Regions from separate parts of the Janthinobacterium sp. NKUCC06_STL genome, predicted to be linked through region 1. Evidence: predicted binding sites of a transcription regulator. Region 1 holds the regulator's gene; the other holds the start of a gene.
What was found. The regulator sigma-54, encoded in region 1, starts transcription at its own class of promoters, with help from an activator protein. The targets are predictions, from matches to a motif close to TGGCANGNAANCTGCTTT.
Positions count from the first base shown of each region.

Region 2: adh (aldehyde dehydrogenase) is a predicted target of sigma-54. The motif match lies at 4,842-4,859, and genes of this name have one in related genera.

Region 1 covers NZ_JAHKQY010000003.1:596,134-603,496, reverse strand. The annotation lists gene hprK (HPr(Ser) kinase/phosphatase) at 1-909, shown strand, start outside; gene rapZ (RNase adapter RapZ) at 1,152-2,015, shown strand; gene KO539_RS15295 (enoyl-CoA hydratase/isomerase family protein) at 2,016-3,101, opposite strand; gene hpf (ribosome hibernation-promoting factor, HPF/YfiA family) at 3,237-3,599, opposite strand; gene KO539_RS15285 (RNA polymerase factor sigma-54) at 3,669-5,147, opposite strand; gene lptB (LPS export ABC transporter ATP-binding protein) at 5,152-5,907, opposite strand; gene lptA (lipopolysaccharide transport periplasmic protein LptA) at 5,907-6,488, opposite strand; gene lptC (LPS export ABC transporter periplasmic protein LptC) at 6,514-7,125, opposite strand; gene KO539_RS15265 (HAD family hydrolase) at 7,165-7,363, opposite strand, start outside.
Region 2 covers NZ_JAHKQY010000019.1:311-7,673, forward strand. The annotation lists gene pedF (cytochrome c-550 PedF) at 3-488, shown strand; gene KO539_RS29670 (ABC transporter substrate-binding protein) at 504-1,337, shown strand; gene KO539_RS29675 (TonB-dependent receptor) at 1,393-3,531, opposite strand; gene KO539_RS29680 (beta-propeller fold lactonase family protein) at 3,737-4,693, shown strand; gene adh (aldehyde dehydrogenase) at 4,945-6,465, shown strand; gene KO539_RS29690 (DUF779 domain-containing protein) at 6,520-6,909, shown strand; gene KO539_RS29695 (PQQ-dependent methanol/ethanol family dehydrogenase) at 6,961-7,363, shown strand, end outside.

The DNA.
Region 1 (7,363 bases):
CGCCTGTACGACGACAATCGTGAAAGTCTGCAACTGGGCTGGTTCGCCGGCTTCCCCGGCGGCGAGCGCCTGATCTCGGGCGACGTCTCGTCGGCCGCCGACCAGGTGGGCCACTTGAACCTGATCCATCCGGGCCGCATCCAGGTCTTCGGCCACCAGGAAATCAATTACTACCAGCGCCTGAAGGTCAACACGCGCACCCACGTGATTGGCGAGCTGATCGCCGGCGGTCCGCCCGCGCTGATCATCGCGCAAGGGCTGGAAACGCCACCCGACATCCTCGCCATCTGCGACGAGCAAAACATTCCCCTGTTCTCGACCCCGCTGCCGGCCGCGCAAGTGATCGACTTCCTGCGCGTCTACCTGTCGAAAAAGCTGGCGCAACGCATCATCATGCATGGCGTGTTCATGGACGTGCTGGGCGTGGGCGTGCTGATCACGGGCGATTCAGGCCTGGGCAAGAGCGAGCTGGGCCTGGAGTTGATTTCACGCAGCCACGGCCTGGTGGCCGATGACGCCGTCGAATTCTCGCGCATCGCGCCCAACATGATCGAAGGACGCTGCCCGCCGCTGCTGCAAAACCTGCTGGAAGTGCGGGGACTGGGTTTACTCGACATCAAGGCCATCTTTGGCGAAACGGCCGTACGCCGCAAGATGCGCCTGAAACTGATCGTGCACCTGGTGCGCCGCAATGCCCTGGAAGAAGAGGTCGAGCGCCTGCCCTTCCTGTTCCCCACGGAAGACGTACTCGGCTTGCCCGTGCGCAAGGTCGTCATCCCCGTCGCCGCCGGCCGCAACATCGCCGTGCTGCTGGAAGCGGCCGTGCGCAATACGATTCTGCAACTGCGCGGCATCGATACCTTGCAGGAGTTCATGGAGCGGCAGCGTTTGGCAATGAGCGGCGATTAGCACGTAGGTCGGATTAGCGGGGCAACGCCCCGCGTAATCCGACGACATTGTTAGCGGGTGTCGGCAGAAGCCCTCGCTTGCAAGCGAGGGCCGTTACGCAGGCACGCAGCCATGCTGCGTGGATTCCCTGCTGCACCGCTTTGCGCTAAGCCGACCTACGAAATACACATATGAAATTGCAATAATTTGTAAAGATAATTGCCTTGGGAGCAGAGCGTCGATCTTTATTGTATGATCGGCGTATGCATATCGTCCTTATCACCGGAATATCCGGCTCCGGTAAATCCGTCGCGCTCAATGTGCTGGAAGATACCGGTTACTATTGTGTCGACAACCTGCCACCGGCCTTGCTGCCCAGCCTGGTGCAAACCCTGCTCGACGAAGGTACACCGCAACTGGCCGTCGCCGTCGATGCGCGCAGCGCCGAGTCGCTGACCAGCCTGCCGCACAATGTGGCTCTGCTGCGCGACCAGGGGCACGACGTCAAGGTCATGTTCCTGACGGCCACCACGCATTCGCTGGTGGCGCGCTTCTCGGAAACGCGGCGCAGCCATCCGCTGTCGCACGAATTGCGTCCGAACCAGAATCCCGCCAGCCGCCGCACCCTGATCGAGTGCATCTCGGAAGAACGCGAGCGCCTGTCGGCCATCGAACAGCTGGGCCATGTGATCGACACGTCGGAACTGAGCGCCAACAAGCTGCGCGCCTGGATCAAGGATATCGTCGCCTCCGAACGCGCGCCGCTGACCCTGTTCTTCGAATCGTTCGCCTTCAAGCTGGGCGTACCGCTGGACGCCGATTTCGTCTTCGACGTGCGGGCCTTGCCGAATCCCTATTACGACCTGGCGCTGCGCCCCCTCGACGGACGCGACGCGCCCGTGATCGCCTTCCTCGACGCGCAGCCGAGCGCGCTGGAACTGCTGGCCGACATTCGCGCCTTCATCGAAAAATGGTTGCCGTCATTCAAGTCCGACAACCGCAGCTACCTGACGGTGGCGCTCGGCTGCACGGGCGGCCAGCACCGCTCCGTGTACATGGCGGAACGGCTGGCGCAATACTTCGGCCCCAACGAGCGCGTGGTCCTGCGCCACCGCGAACGCTCCTAGTTAATTCAGGTGGCGCAGCGGATGCGCTTGAGCCGGCCAGACGGGGGCAAAGAAGCGCGCCACCATGGCAGCGTCGACCTCGTCCAGGCTGGCGGGGTTCCAGCGCGGCGCATTGTCCTTGTCGACCACCAGCGCGCGCACGCCCTCGAGCACTTCGCCATGCGCGAAGTTGTGGCGCACCACCGTGCGCTCCAGTCGCAGACAATCGGCCACGCCCAGGTGAGCGCCCCGCTGCAACAATTCCAGGGTCACCGACATCATCAAGGGCGAACGCAGGCGCATGGCTGCCAGCGCCTTGGTGGCGAACGCGCTGTCGTCCTGCGCCAGCGAGGCCATGATGGCCGCCACGGACGGCGCGCCGAAGTGGCGGTCCAGCGCCGCGCGCGCCGTCGCCAGGGAAGAGTCCCCCGCCCCGGCCTGGAACGGCGCCGCCAGCGCCTTGATGGCTACCGGCAAGGCCTCGCCCGGCGTCGAGTCGAACAGGGCCAGCAACGCCCCCATCTGCGCCTCGGGCAGGTAGACATCGGCCAGGCCCGTGTACAGGGCATCGGCCGCGTTGATGGTCAAGCCCGTCAAGCCCAGATACAGGCCCAGCTGACCGGCCAGGCGGGAAAGAAAATAACTGCCGCCCACGTCAGGGAACAGGCCGATATTAACTTCCGGCATGGCCATGCGCGTGCGGCCCGTGACGATACGCAGGCGGTTGCCGGGCCCGGCTTGCGCCACGCCCATGCCGCCGCCCATCACCACGCCATCCATCACGGCAATATACGGTTTTGGATAGAAATGAATCACATGATTTAAGGCGTATTCTTCCGTAAAGAAATCTTCCAGCAAGGCGCTGCCGCCTTGCGGCGTGGCCAGTCCCGCATCGTAAAAGAAGCGGATGTCGCCGCCGGCGCACAGGGCTTTTTCGCTGCTGGAACGGATCACCACGGCGTCCACGTGCGGATCATCGCGCCAGGCCAGCAGGACCGCGCTCAGGGCGCGCACCATCTCCAGCGACAGGGAATTCAAGGCTTTCGGACGGTCGAGCACGATGTGCCCGGTGCGGTTGCGGATGGAGGTCTGGACGAAGTCGCTCATGGCAGGCAGGAAAGAAGTGAAAGTGCAAACATTCTAGCGCCTGCGCGGGGAAGATTGCGTTCAACAGGTCCAGGCGCAAAAAAGGGCGCAAGATGTGCGCCCTTAGTTGATCACAACTGCTGGAAGCGGGTGGCCTTAAACGGCGACGACGGCGTCTTCCTCGGAGTTGTCTGGCAGATGCTTGATCGCCTCTTTACCGTGCCCTTGCACTTTGGTTTTGTATTTCATCACTTGCCTATCGAGCTTGTCGATCAGGGTATCGATCGCGGCGTACAGGTCGTGCGCCAGGCTTTCCACATAGACAGTCTTGCCACTCAAACGCAGGTTGACTTCAGCCTTTTGACGTTTTTCTTTCTCTTTGAGGTTATCCACGGTCAGAATCACGGCGATATCGATGACTTGATCGAAATGACGTTTCACGCGCTCCAGCTTCGTTTGTACGTATTCACGGATGGCTGGTGTCACTTCGAGATGATGTCCGCTGATGGTGAGATTCATACACACTCCTAAAGATGATCGGGTTCGTGCGGTCCATCGTATCCGGCCCGCAGAGGAACCGAAAAAAACTTACAAACACTTACGCAGGCTCACTGGCGGAATTTTCAACGCTTCCCGGTATTTGGCAACAGTACGTCGCGCAATCACCATGCCTTGTTCCCCCAGCATGTCCGCAATCTTACTGTCGGATAAAGGATTTTTAGGGTCTTCTGCTCCTGTCAGTTGCACGATCAATGCCCGTATCGCCGTCGATGACGCTTCGCCCCCCGCTTCGGTGGCGACGTGGCTACCAAAGAAATATTTCAACTCGAACATGCCGTGCGGGGTCAGCATGTACTTTTGAGTTGTTACCCGCGAGATAGTACTCTCGTGTAAACCCAGTGTATCAGCTATTTCACGGAGCACAAGGGGGCGCATGGCAACGGCCCCATGCGAGAAAAAGTTCTTTTGTCTTTCTACTATCGCCTGTGCCACGCGCAGGATGGTGTCGAAGCGCTGGCGCATATTCTTGATCAGCCACTTGGCTTCCTGCAACTGTGCGCCCATGGCGCCTTCGCCCTTGCCCTGCTTGAGCAGGTTGGCGTACATGGCGTTGACGCGCAGGCGCGGCATGACGTCGTTGTTCAGGGTCACTTGCCAGCCATTGCGCGCGCGCTTGACGACGACGTCAGGCACCACGTAATCGGACACGTCCGAGGCGAACACGGCGCCCGGATGCGGATTGCACTGGCGAATCACCGTCTGCGCTTCGCGCAAGTCTTCCTCGTCGCAATCGAGGGCTTTTTTCAGCTTGTTGAAATCGCGCTGGGCAAACCAGGCCAGGTGCTTTTCCACGATGACGAGGGCCATGCGCCGCGTCACCATGGCGATGTGCGGCAAGCGCTTGATTTGCAGGGCCAGGCATTCGGACGCATTGCGCGCGCCCACGCCCGGCGGATCGAAACTTTGCAGCAGCGACAAGGCCGTGCGCATCTCGTCGGCGTCGATTTCCAGCTCTTCCGGCAGGCGCGCCAGGATGTCGTCGAGCGACTCTTCCAGGTAGCCATTGTCGTCGAGCGCGTCGATGATCAGCTCGACCAGCGCGCGGTCGCGCAACTCGAGCACCGTCACGCGCATCTGCTCCATCAGGTGCTCGCGCAGGGTGCAGTGATGGGCCTCCAGCTGCGGACGCGAATCTTCATCGTCTGGCGCCTTGCCGCGGCTCGCCTCGCTCCAGTCGCTGTCGCCACCGTCCGCGGCAGCCGGACTGTCGCCCGCCTCGCCGTCAAAGGTTTCCGCTTCGGCCGGCGCGGCAGGCGCGTCCTGGCTTGGCGGCTGGGGCGGCGCTTCGGCCGGCGCCGCCGTGGAACTCAAGGCGCCGTCGGACAGCAGGCGCAGCGAACGGTCGAGCGGATCGTCGAGGCGCTCGAGCAAGGGATTGTCCGTCAGCAGTTGCTCTAGTTCCTGGTGCAATTCCAGGGTAGACAATTGCAACAGGCGTATCGATTGCTGCAACTGCGGCGTCAGTGCCAGGTGCTGCGAAGTGCGCAGCTGCAATGATTGTTTCATTGGCTTACATGCGGAAGTGTTCGCCCAGATAGACCCGGCGTACCGACTCGTTCGCGATGATGTCGTCGGGGCGTCCCGACGCCAGCACCGAGCCCTGGTTGATGATGTAGGCACGGTCGCAGATACCCAGCGTCTCGCGCACATTATGATCGGTGATCAGCACGCCGATATTGCGCTCCTTCAAGAAGCGCACGATGCGCTGGATCTCGATCACGGCGATCGGATCAACGCCGGCGAACGGCTCGTCGAGCAGCACGAAACGGGGATCGGTGGCCAGCGCGCGGGCGATTTCCACGCGGCGGCGCTCGCCGCCCGACAGGGACAGGGCCTGGTTCTCGCGCAGCTTTTCAATCTGCAAGTCGGCCAGCAATTTGTCCAGGCGCTCCTCGATCTCGGCCTTCTTCAAAGGACGGCCTTCAACGGTCTGGATTTCCAGCACGGCGCGGATATTGTCTTCCACCGTCAGCTTGCGAAAGACGGACGCTTCCTGCGGCAGGTAGGACAGGCCCATCTGCGCGCGGCGGTGGATCGGCAGGCTGGAAATGTCCACGCCGCTGATATCGATGCTGCCGCCGTCCGACGGCACCAGGCCGACGATCATGTAGAACGAGGTAGTCTTGCCGGCGCCGTTCGGGCCCAGCAACCCCACCACTTCGCCGCATTCGACTTGCAGCGAGACATCATGCACGACTTGCCGCTTGCCATAGGTTTTTTGCAGCCCGCGAACGATCAGGGTGCTGCCGCAACGTGTATTTTCCATTATTTCTTTCCTGGCGCGGGCGTGGCCGGCGCTTTCTCCGCCGCCGGCGCCTTGGTCTTCGGCTGGATCACCATGCGCACGCTGCCGCCATCCGCGGTGCTGGTGCCGCTGTTGGAATTTTCCATCGCAAATTCTTCCTTGCGGCTGTCATACGAGATGAAGGCGCCGTTGGCCACATCGGTCACTTTCGCGCCTTCCAGGCGCGTCAGCTTGGCTCTGGAAAACAGTTTCACCACTTCCGTTTTGTTGTTGTATTCCACGCGCTCCGCTTCGCCTTCGACCCACAGGTCGCCCGCGCCATCGCGCTTCTGGCGGAAGGTGGCGAGCTTGCCGGGATCGGCCCAGAAAGTAATGAACTGGTAGCCTTGCGGATCTTCCGTGATCAGGGCCCGGCCCGCCTTCATGGTCAGGGTACCCTTGACCAGCACGACGTCGCCCGTCAGGGTGCGCACCTGCTTGATGTCATCGATGTGGCCGCTACGTGCCGTGATGACGGCTTCCTTCTCGGAATCGGCCTTCTCGGCATGCGCCACGCCCATGATGGCCAGGGAAAATACGGTCAACAGCAAAATTTTCTTCATAGTATGGTTTCCTTGTTTCATTCTGTCATTTTGACGCCGCGGCCGGGCGCGGTTTCGGCGGGAGGACCATGCGCAGCGCATTCTGCACTTCGACCACGCCGGTGGCATTATTGGCCTTCATGCCGATGCCATTGAGGCGCGAGGTGCCCGTCAGGATATCGACAGGCACGTCCGATTCCATTCTTTCCTCATCCGGGAACACCGTCAGCGCTTCCGTCCTGACCGTCAGGTTCTGCGCCTTCGGACTGGCCACGCGGTCGATCACGACCTTGCGGTGCAGTTGCAGCCGGGTATTGTCCTGGTCGATATGCGCCAGTTCCGCATTCATGTTCATCGGCGGCATGCCTGGCGTGAGCTTGCGCACGAAAGGCTGGTCGATATCGGACGAATCGTCGGCCGGATAATGCGTGAGCTTGGTGCCCGACACGATATAGCTGGGCTTACCCGTCAAATCCATGCGCACCAGGCTGAAATTGGTGATGAAATAGTCGGGCTCATCCAGGTGCTTGCTGGCCGTGATGTCCTGGCTGTTCTTGTTCATCACTTCAAGCAGCCAAAAGCTGGCCAACGCGACAACAACCGCGCCCAGCACGGTAAAAATCATGCGCCAGCGATGGGCGCCTCCTGGCTTACGCATAGGGCTTCACTCTTTCAAAGGTCACTGGCGAGGCGCGCCTCACTCCAGGAACGGCGCCATGACGCGCGCATAGTTGTCCTGGGCGCGCAGCAGGAATTCGCAGATCTCGCGCACGGCGCCGCGACCGCCGCCGGCCTGCGTCACATGGTGCGCCAGGCCCTGCGCTTCGGGACGCCCGCCAGGCACGCTGACGGCAAAACCGACGCGCTTCAGGATGGGCGCATCGATGACGTCATCG
Region 2 (7,363 bases), on a different contig from region 1:
GCATGACCTATTCCATTCGTACCCTGCTCGGCGTTGCCGCCGCCGGCGCTGTTGCCCTCACTTCCCTGCTGACATTGCCGCATGCCTATGCGCACGGCAATGTCACGCCGCAGGGCGTCGACACCACGGGCTTGCCCAAGGTGGGCGACAAGTGGCTCGAACAAAACCCGTATCGGGGCAACAAGCTGGCCTTGACTGTAGGCACCTCGGCCTACAACCAGAATTGCGCCCGCTGCCACGGCATCGAAGCCATCTCGGGCGGCATCGCGCCGGACTTGCGTCAGCTGGACCGCGATTGTTTTGGTATCAAGAATGAGACAAAGAAACAGGCTTGCTACAAGGAGACGGACAATTACTACCTGACCACCATCCGCCACGGTAAAGTGCGCAATGGCGCCGTGTACATGCCGCCGTTCGAAGGCGTATTCAACCAGGAAGCCATGTGGGCCATCAAGACCTATCTGGAAACCCGTAGAGAATCGAACTGATCACGAAGGAGTCCCATGCGTTCATTTCAATTCCGCGGCGCGCGCGCGATGATCTCGCTCGCTTGCCTAGCGCTGTGCGCAGCCGCGCCGGCGCGCGCCGACTGGCAGAAAGTGCAGCAGTCGGGCAGCCTGAAAGTGGCTGTGTATAACGAGTTCGCGCCGTTTTCCGACAAGGGTGTTGGCATCGATATCGACATCGCCGAAGCGCTGGCGAAAAAGTTGGGCTTGAAACTGAGCTTGCTGCCATTTCCTGCGGGCGAAAATCTGAACGATGACTTGCGCAATATGGTGTGGAAGGGGCACTACCTCGGTTATGGTCCTGCCGACGTGATGTTGCATGTGCCCGTCGACAAGAAGTTGATGGCGGATAACGACAAGGTCGAGATCTTCGCGCCGTACTACGTGGAAACCGTGCGCCTGGCGCGTAGCGCGCAAACCGTGCCGCAATTCGACGGCGTCGCCTCGCTGGCAGGCAAGCGTATCGGCGTAGAAAAGGTGGCGATCGCGGCCATGCTGATGCTGGGCGAAGACAATGGCAAGTACCGCGACGACGTGCGCATCTTCGATACGGCCGCGGAAGCCTTGCAGCAATTGCAGGCGGGTAAGCTCGACGCGGTGCTGGCCAACCGTTCGGAAATCGAATCGGTGCTGAAAAGCGATCCCGCTTTCCCCCTGAGCGAAGTGGCGTTCGCCCGCTTGCCGCGCGCGGGCTGGGCCGTGGGCCTGGCCGTCAGCAAGCAACAACTCGACGTGGCCAAGTTGCTGCAAGCAGCCATGAACGAGATGGCGGCCAGCGGTGAACTAAAGGCGATCTTTGAAAAATATGGCGTGAAGGAAGCGCGGCCCTGAAGTAGCTTGCTGGAGTTTAAAAGCCCGCGTATCGGAAGATACGCGGGCTTTGTTATTAGAACGAGTATTGCGCGCTGACACCCAGCAGCCAGTTACGTCCCGGCGCCGCTTCATAGTAGCGCTTGTTGCTGTCGCCGACGATGACGGAGCCCACGTAGGTCTTGTCGAAAAGATTGTTCAGGCGGGCAAATTCCTTGAAGCGCCAGTTCCCTACATTTTGTTTGGCGTTGAAGCGCGCATTGAACACCGTGTAGCCGGGCGCCGGTTTTTCGCTGTTGCTGTCTTCCGCGTAGACCTGGTTGCTGGCCACGCTTTCCAGCGCCGCGCCAAAGCGGTCGAGCGTGTCTTTCCAGGCCAGTTCCGCGAACAGGTTGGCGCTGGGTACGCCCGGCAAGCGGCTGCCTTCGCGCACGCTGCCAAACGCCTGGTCATACACGGCGTGCAGGCTGGTGAGGGCCACTTTTGTCGTGAAGCCATATGGCAAGTTCGAGTCCAGCGACACTTCCATGCCCTGGCGCAATGTTTTACCCGCATTGCGATAGCTGGTGCGCCCGCCGCTGGACTTGTCGACCACCAACTCGTCGTTTGTCTTGATCTGGAACACGGCCACGTTTACGTGGGTGTTGTTGGCGATTCTGGCCTTGATGCCCGCTTCCAGGTTGGTGCTGGTGGCCGGTTTCAGTTGGTAATTGAAGCCGCCACCGGTGCCCGAGTAAAACAGTTCGTTCAGGGTGGGGGCCTCAAAACCGCGCGCGGCGCTGGCGTAGACGTTGACGTTCGGCGTGAGTTTATACAGCAGGCCCAGCACCGGTGTCGTGTGGCTGAACTCCAGGCTGCCGCTGTCGTTGCCATTGCTGAGATAGTGGTCGTCGACCGCCACTTTCATCTTGCTGTAGCGCACACCTGCGCTGAGCAGCCATGGGCCGCTTTGCCATTCCGCCTGGATATAGGGATCGAGGCTGGAGACGACATTCTGCTCGTCGCGGCGCAGCTTGCCTTTTACGCCAAACGTGTTGCCGATGTAATTTTCATAGCCGGTGCGGTCGTCGCTGGAGCGGCCATAATCGATGCCGATGGTCGTGCTCAGCTTGCCGCCGGCCAGCTGGTTCACGTGCAGCCAGTTGGTATCGATGCCATAGAACTGACGCTGGAAGTCGACCACACCGCCTGAATGGCTGGATGGCGCCTGGAAGCCTTTGGTAAAAGCCTGGTACTGGATCACGTCGCGGTTGCCGCCATACACCATCACATGCAGGCGGTCGTTGCCGAACGATTGTTCATAGGTGGCGCCGATTTGCTGATGGTCGATGCTCTTGCGCGTGTTGTAGCGCTCGGCCAAGGTGGGTTTCGGACCTTGCGTAACAGTCGTGTCGATTTCGCCAGCGCGCGGGTCGCGGACAAACGTGGCCCAGGTGGCGCCCAGCGGATCTTGTGTGTTGCCCTGATGCAGGCTGTTGGCGACGATGGTCAGCTTGCTGTCCGCCGTCGGCTTGACGGTGATCTTGCCGAACGCCTGTTCGCGCGTGGCGGCGCTGTGGTCGCGGAAACCATCGGTGCGGAAGCGCGAGCCGTCGAGCACGTAGCCGATGCCGCCGGCCTGGCCTTGCGCCGTCAAGTCCACCTTGTTGGTGCCATAGCTGCCGCCCGTCACATTCAATTCGACGGACGGGGGATTTTGTCCATCCTTGGAAAACAGCTGGATCACGCCGCCCGAATGGTTGCCGTAGATGGCAGAAAACGGTCCACGCAGTACTTCGATGCGCTCGGCCGTGTCGAGGTTGAAGGTGGCGGCCTGGCCCTGGCCGTCCGGCATGCTGGCGGGAATGCCATCGCTGATCAGTTTGACGCCGCGCACGCCAAAGGCGGAGCGGGCGCCGAAGCCGCGCGACGAGATCTGCAAGTCTTGCGCATAGTTCTGACGATTTTGCACGACCAGGCCCGGCACGGCGGCCAGCGCTTCCGACGCGTTGACGCGGATTTGGCCATCCTGGATACGGGCGCTGTCGACGACGTCGATCGAGGCCGGCACTTCCTGGCTGGGGTGGGCGATGCGGCTGCCGCTGACGACCACCGTATCCATCAGTTGCCCGTTGGCCAGGTCAGCTGCCTCGGCGGCAAAGACGTGGGGGGCGAGGGTGGCGCTACCAGCGACAAACAGGCTGGCGATGGTGTTCAGGCGGAAACGATGCTGCATGCGGATTCTCCAATGTGAATAAAAGCCTGCTTTGGTCGCGTGCGCGGCGCAGGTCTGCATAGTTGTATCAAGCAATATGCCTGCCATGTCTCCATTGGTGGGCTGAAATTATACGCGTGTCAGTGGCACGGCGTTTGCATGCAGCAATGTTCAGATGCGCCGATGCCGCGCGCTTTTCCTGTGTTTTGCCATTGAAAAGGTGATTATGCCCAACTTCTTCCTGCGCTTGCGCCAAGTTTTCTGGCTGTTGCCGGCGCTCGCCAGCACCGCCGTCCAGGCCGTCCCCTTTGCCTATGTTCCCAATGAAAAATCGGGCACCCTGAGCGTGATCGATACGGCCACCGATCAGGTCGTGCGCCAGATCGCCGCGGGCAAGCGTCCGCGCGGCATTGCCGCCAACCCCAGCGGGCGGCAATTGTTTGTCACGGACGCGGCCAGCAGCGCCTTGCTGCTGATCGATAACGCTGGCGGCGCGCCCGTGCGCACGGTGGCGCTGGGCAAGTCGCCGGAAGGTGTCAGCGCTTCGCAAGATGGTAGCCACGTGGCCGTGGCCGTCGAGGAAAACAATAGCGTGGCCTTGCTCGACGGGCATACAGGCAGCTTGCTTGCCGATATCAAGGTGCACGGACGTAACCCGGAACATGCCGTGTTCAGCCCCGATGGGCGCTGGCTGCTGGTCAGCGCGGAAGAGGCCGAGCAAGTCGACGTCATTGATGTGGCACAACGCCGCCAGGTCGCGTCCATTGCCGTGGGACTGCGTCCGCGCGGCATCGGCTTCAGTCCGGACTCGGGGCGTGCCTACGTGGCGTGCGAACTGGTCAATGCCGTCTACGTCATCGACATGGCCGCGCGCAAGGCTATTGCCACCATTCCCGCTGGCAAGAATGCGAATGGCATCGTGGTCCATCCCGGCGGCAAGCAGGTGTATGTCTCGAACGGTATCGACGGCACGGTGATGGTGATCGACACGGCCAGCAACAAGGTGACGGCCACCATTCCCGTCGGCAAGCGTCCGTGGAATATGGCCATCACGCCCGATGGCGCCAAGCTGTACGTGGCCAATGGCCGCTCGAACAGCGTTTCCGTCATCGACACGGCCAGCGCGCGCAAGGTGGCCGATATTGCCGTGGGCGAATTGCCATGGGGCGTGGTGATTCGCTAGTGGCACAGGCGCAGGTGTTCCAGTCTGGTACACCTGTTCCATTGTGCAGCGGCTCAAGCCCGGGCATGCGCTGAAAAGCGCGCCGGTATTGATGCCGCGCCCTTGCAACAAGAGTAAAACCGGCTAAGTTTGTAGTGGGATGGCGAGCTGGCACGGCATTTGCGGAAGACTCCGTGTACTCACCCCATCTGTACCAGGACGTTTGATTTTAATTAAGTAATTCCATTCTAATTAACCCGATAGAGGACGACATGAATCTCGCAGACATCAGCAAACTGGGCGTAGCCAATCCCTTCAAACAACGCTATGACAATTACATCGGCGGCAAATTCGTTGCCCCAGTAAAAGGTGAATACTTTCCTAACATCACGCCGATCACCGGCCTGCCGTTTTGCGAAATCGCCCGTTCCACGGCGGAAGACGTCGAGCTGGCCTTGGACGCCGCGCATGCCGCCAAGGATGCCTGGGGCAAGACCTCGCCTGCCGAGCGCGCCAATATCCTGAACCGCATCGCCGACCGCATCGAGCAGAACTTGAGCCTGATCGCCACGGCGGAAACCATTGACAACGGCAAGCCGATCCGCGAAACGATGAATGCCGACATTCCGCTGGCCATCGACCATTTCCGTTATTTTGCCGGCTGCATCCGCGCGCAGGAAGGTTCCGTCGCGCAAATCGATGCGGAAACCTATGCCTACCACTACCACGAGCCGCTGGGCGTCGTGGGCCAGATCATCCCTTGGAATTTCCCGATCCTGATGGCCGTGTGGAAACTGGCGCCAGCCCTGGCCGCCGGCAATTGCGTAGTGCTCAAGCCGGCCGAGCAGACCCCAGCGTCCATCATGGTGTTGATCGAGCTGATCGGCGACTTGCTGCCGCCGGGCGTGCTGAACATCATCAACGGTTTCGGCCTGGAAGCGGGCAAGCCGCTGGCGTCGAGCAAGCGCATCGCCAAGATCGCCTTTACGGGTGAAACGGGCACGGGCCGCCTGATCATGGGTTATGCCGCGCAAAACCTGATTCCCGTCACCCTGGAGCTGGGCGGCAAGTCGCCGAACATCTTCTTTGAAGACGTGATGGATGCGGACGACGAGTATTTCGACAAGTGCCTCGAAGGCTTCACCATGTTTGCGCTGAACCAGGGCGAGGTGTGCACCTGCCCGTCGCGCGTGCTGATCCAGGAATCGATCTACGAGAAATTCATCGAACGGGCCTTGAAGCGCGTGGCCGCCATCAAGCAGGGCAACCCGCTCGACTCGTCCACCATGATCGGCGCGCAGGCGTCGCAGGAGCAGCTGGAAAAAATTCTGTCCTACCTCGACATCGGCCGCCAGGAAGGCGCGGAAGTGCTGGCCGGCGGCGCGCGCAACACGCAGGCGGGCGACCTGGAAGGCGGCTACTACGTGCGTCCGACCGTGTTCAAGGGCAATAACAAGATGCGTATCTTCCAGGAAGAAATCTTCGGACCGGTCGTCTCCGTGACCACCTTCAAGGATGAGGCCGAAGCGCTGGCGATTGCCAACGACACCTTGTATGGCCTGGGTGCCGGCCTGTGGACGCGCGATGGTTCACGCGCCTTCCGCATGGGCCGCGCCATCCAGGCGGGCCGCGTGTGGACCAATTGCTACCACCTGTATCCAGCCCACGCCGCGTTCGGTGGCTACAAGCAATCGGGTATCGGCCGCGAAAACCACAAGATGATGCTCGATCATTACCAGCAAACGAAGAACTTGCTGGTGAGCTATAGCCCGAAAGCGCTGGGCTTCTTCTAAACCGGTACACGCGCCGCGCTTGTAGTCCAGGTGCGGGGCGCAGAAAGGGATGCCATGAGTGCAGCAATTGCCCGGGTGGTCGCCACCGATGCGGCGCTGGAAATGATGGACAAGTTGCGCCAGCGTCACGGCCCGCTGATGTTTTTCCAGTCGGGCGGTTGCTGCGACGGCAGCGCGCCCATGTGCTATGCGCTGGGCGAGTTCGATGTCAGCGATACCGATATCTATCTCGGCAATTTGAATGGCACACCGTTTTACATGGGACTCGAGCAATTCGAGTACTGGGAGCATACCCAGTTGATTATCGATGTGGTCGATGGCAATGGCGGCATGTTTTCACTCGACAACGGTACGGGCAAGCGCTTTTTGACGCGCTCGCGCCTGTTCACCGATGAAGAGTGCGCGCTGTTGCATGCCCAGCCGCATGAGCACCGCAAGACTTGATACACACACATACTAATAAAACAGAGGGAGATGATTGTGCAGAAAAAAATCATGGGGATAGTCGTCGCTTTGAGTGTCGCCTCGTTGGTTCAGGCAGCCGACGTGGGCAATGTCACCAATGCCATGCTCGACAGCACGGCGAAGAATCCGGCCAGTGTGCTGTCGTTCGGCATGGGCACGCAGGGCCAGCGCTATTCGCCGTTGACGCAAATCAATGACAAGACCGTGGCCAAGCTGGTGCCGGCCTGGTCGTTCTCGTTTGGCGGCGAAAAGCAGCGTGGCCAGGAATCGCAGCCGCTGATTCACAACGGCAAGATGTTCGTCACGGCCTCGTATTCGCGTATCTTTGCCGTCGACTTGAAAACGGGCGCCAAGCTGTGGAAATATGAGCATCGCTTGCCGGACGGCATCATGCCCTGCTGCGACGTGGTCAACCGCGGTGCCGCCCTGTACG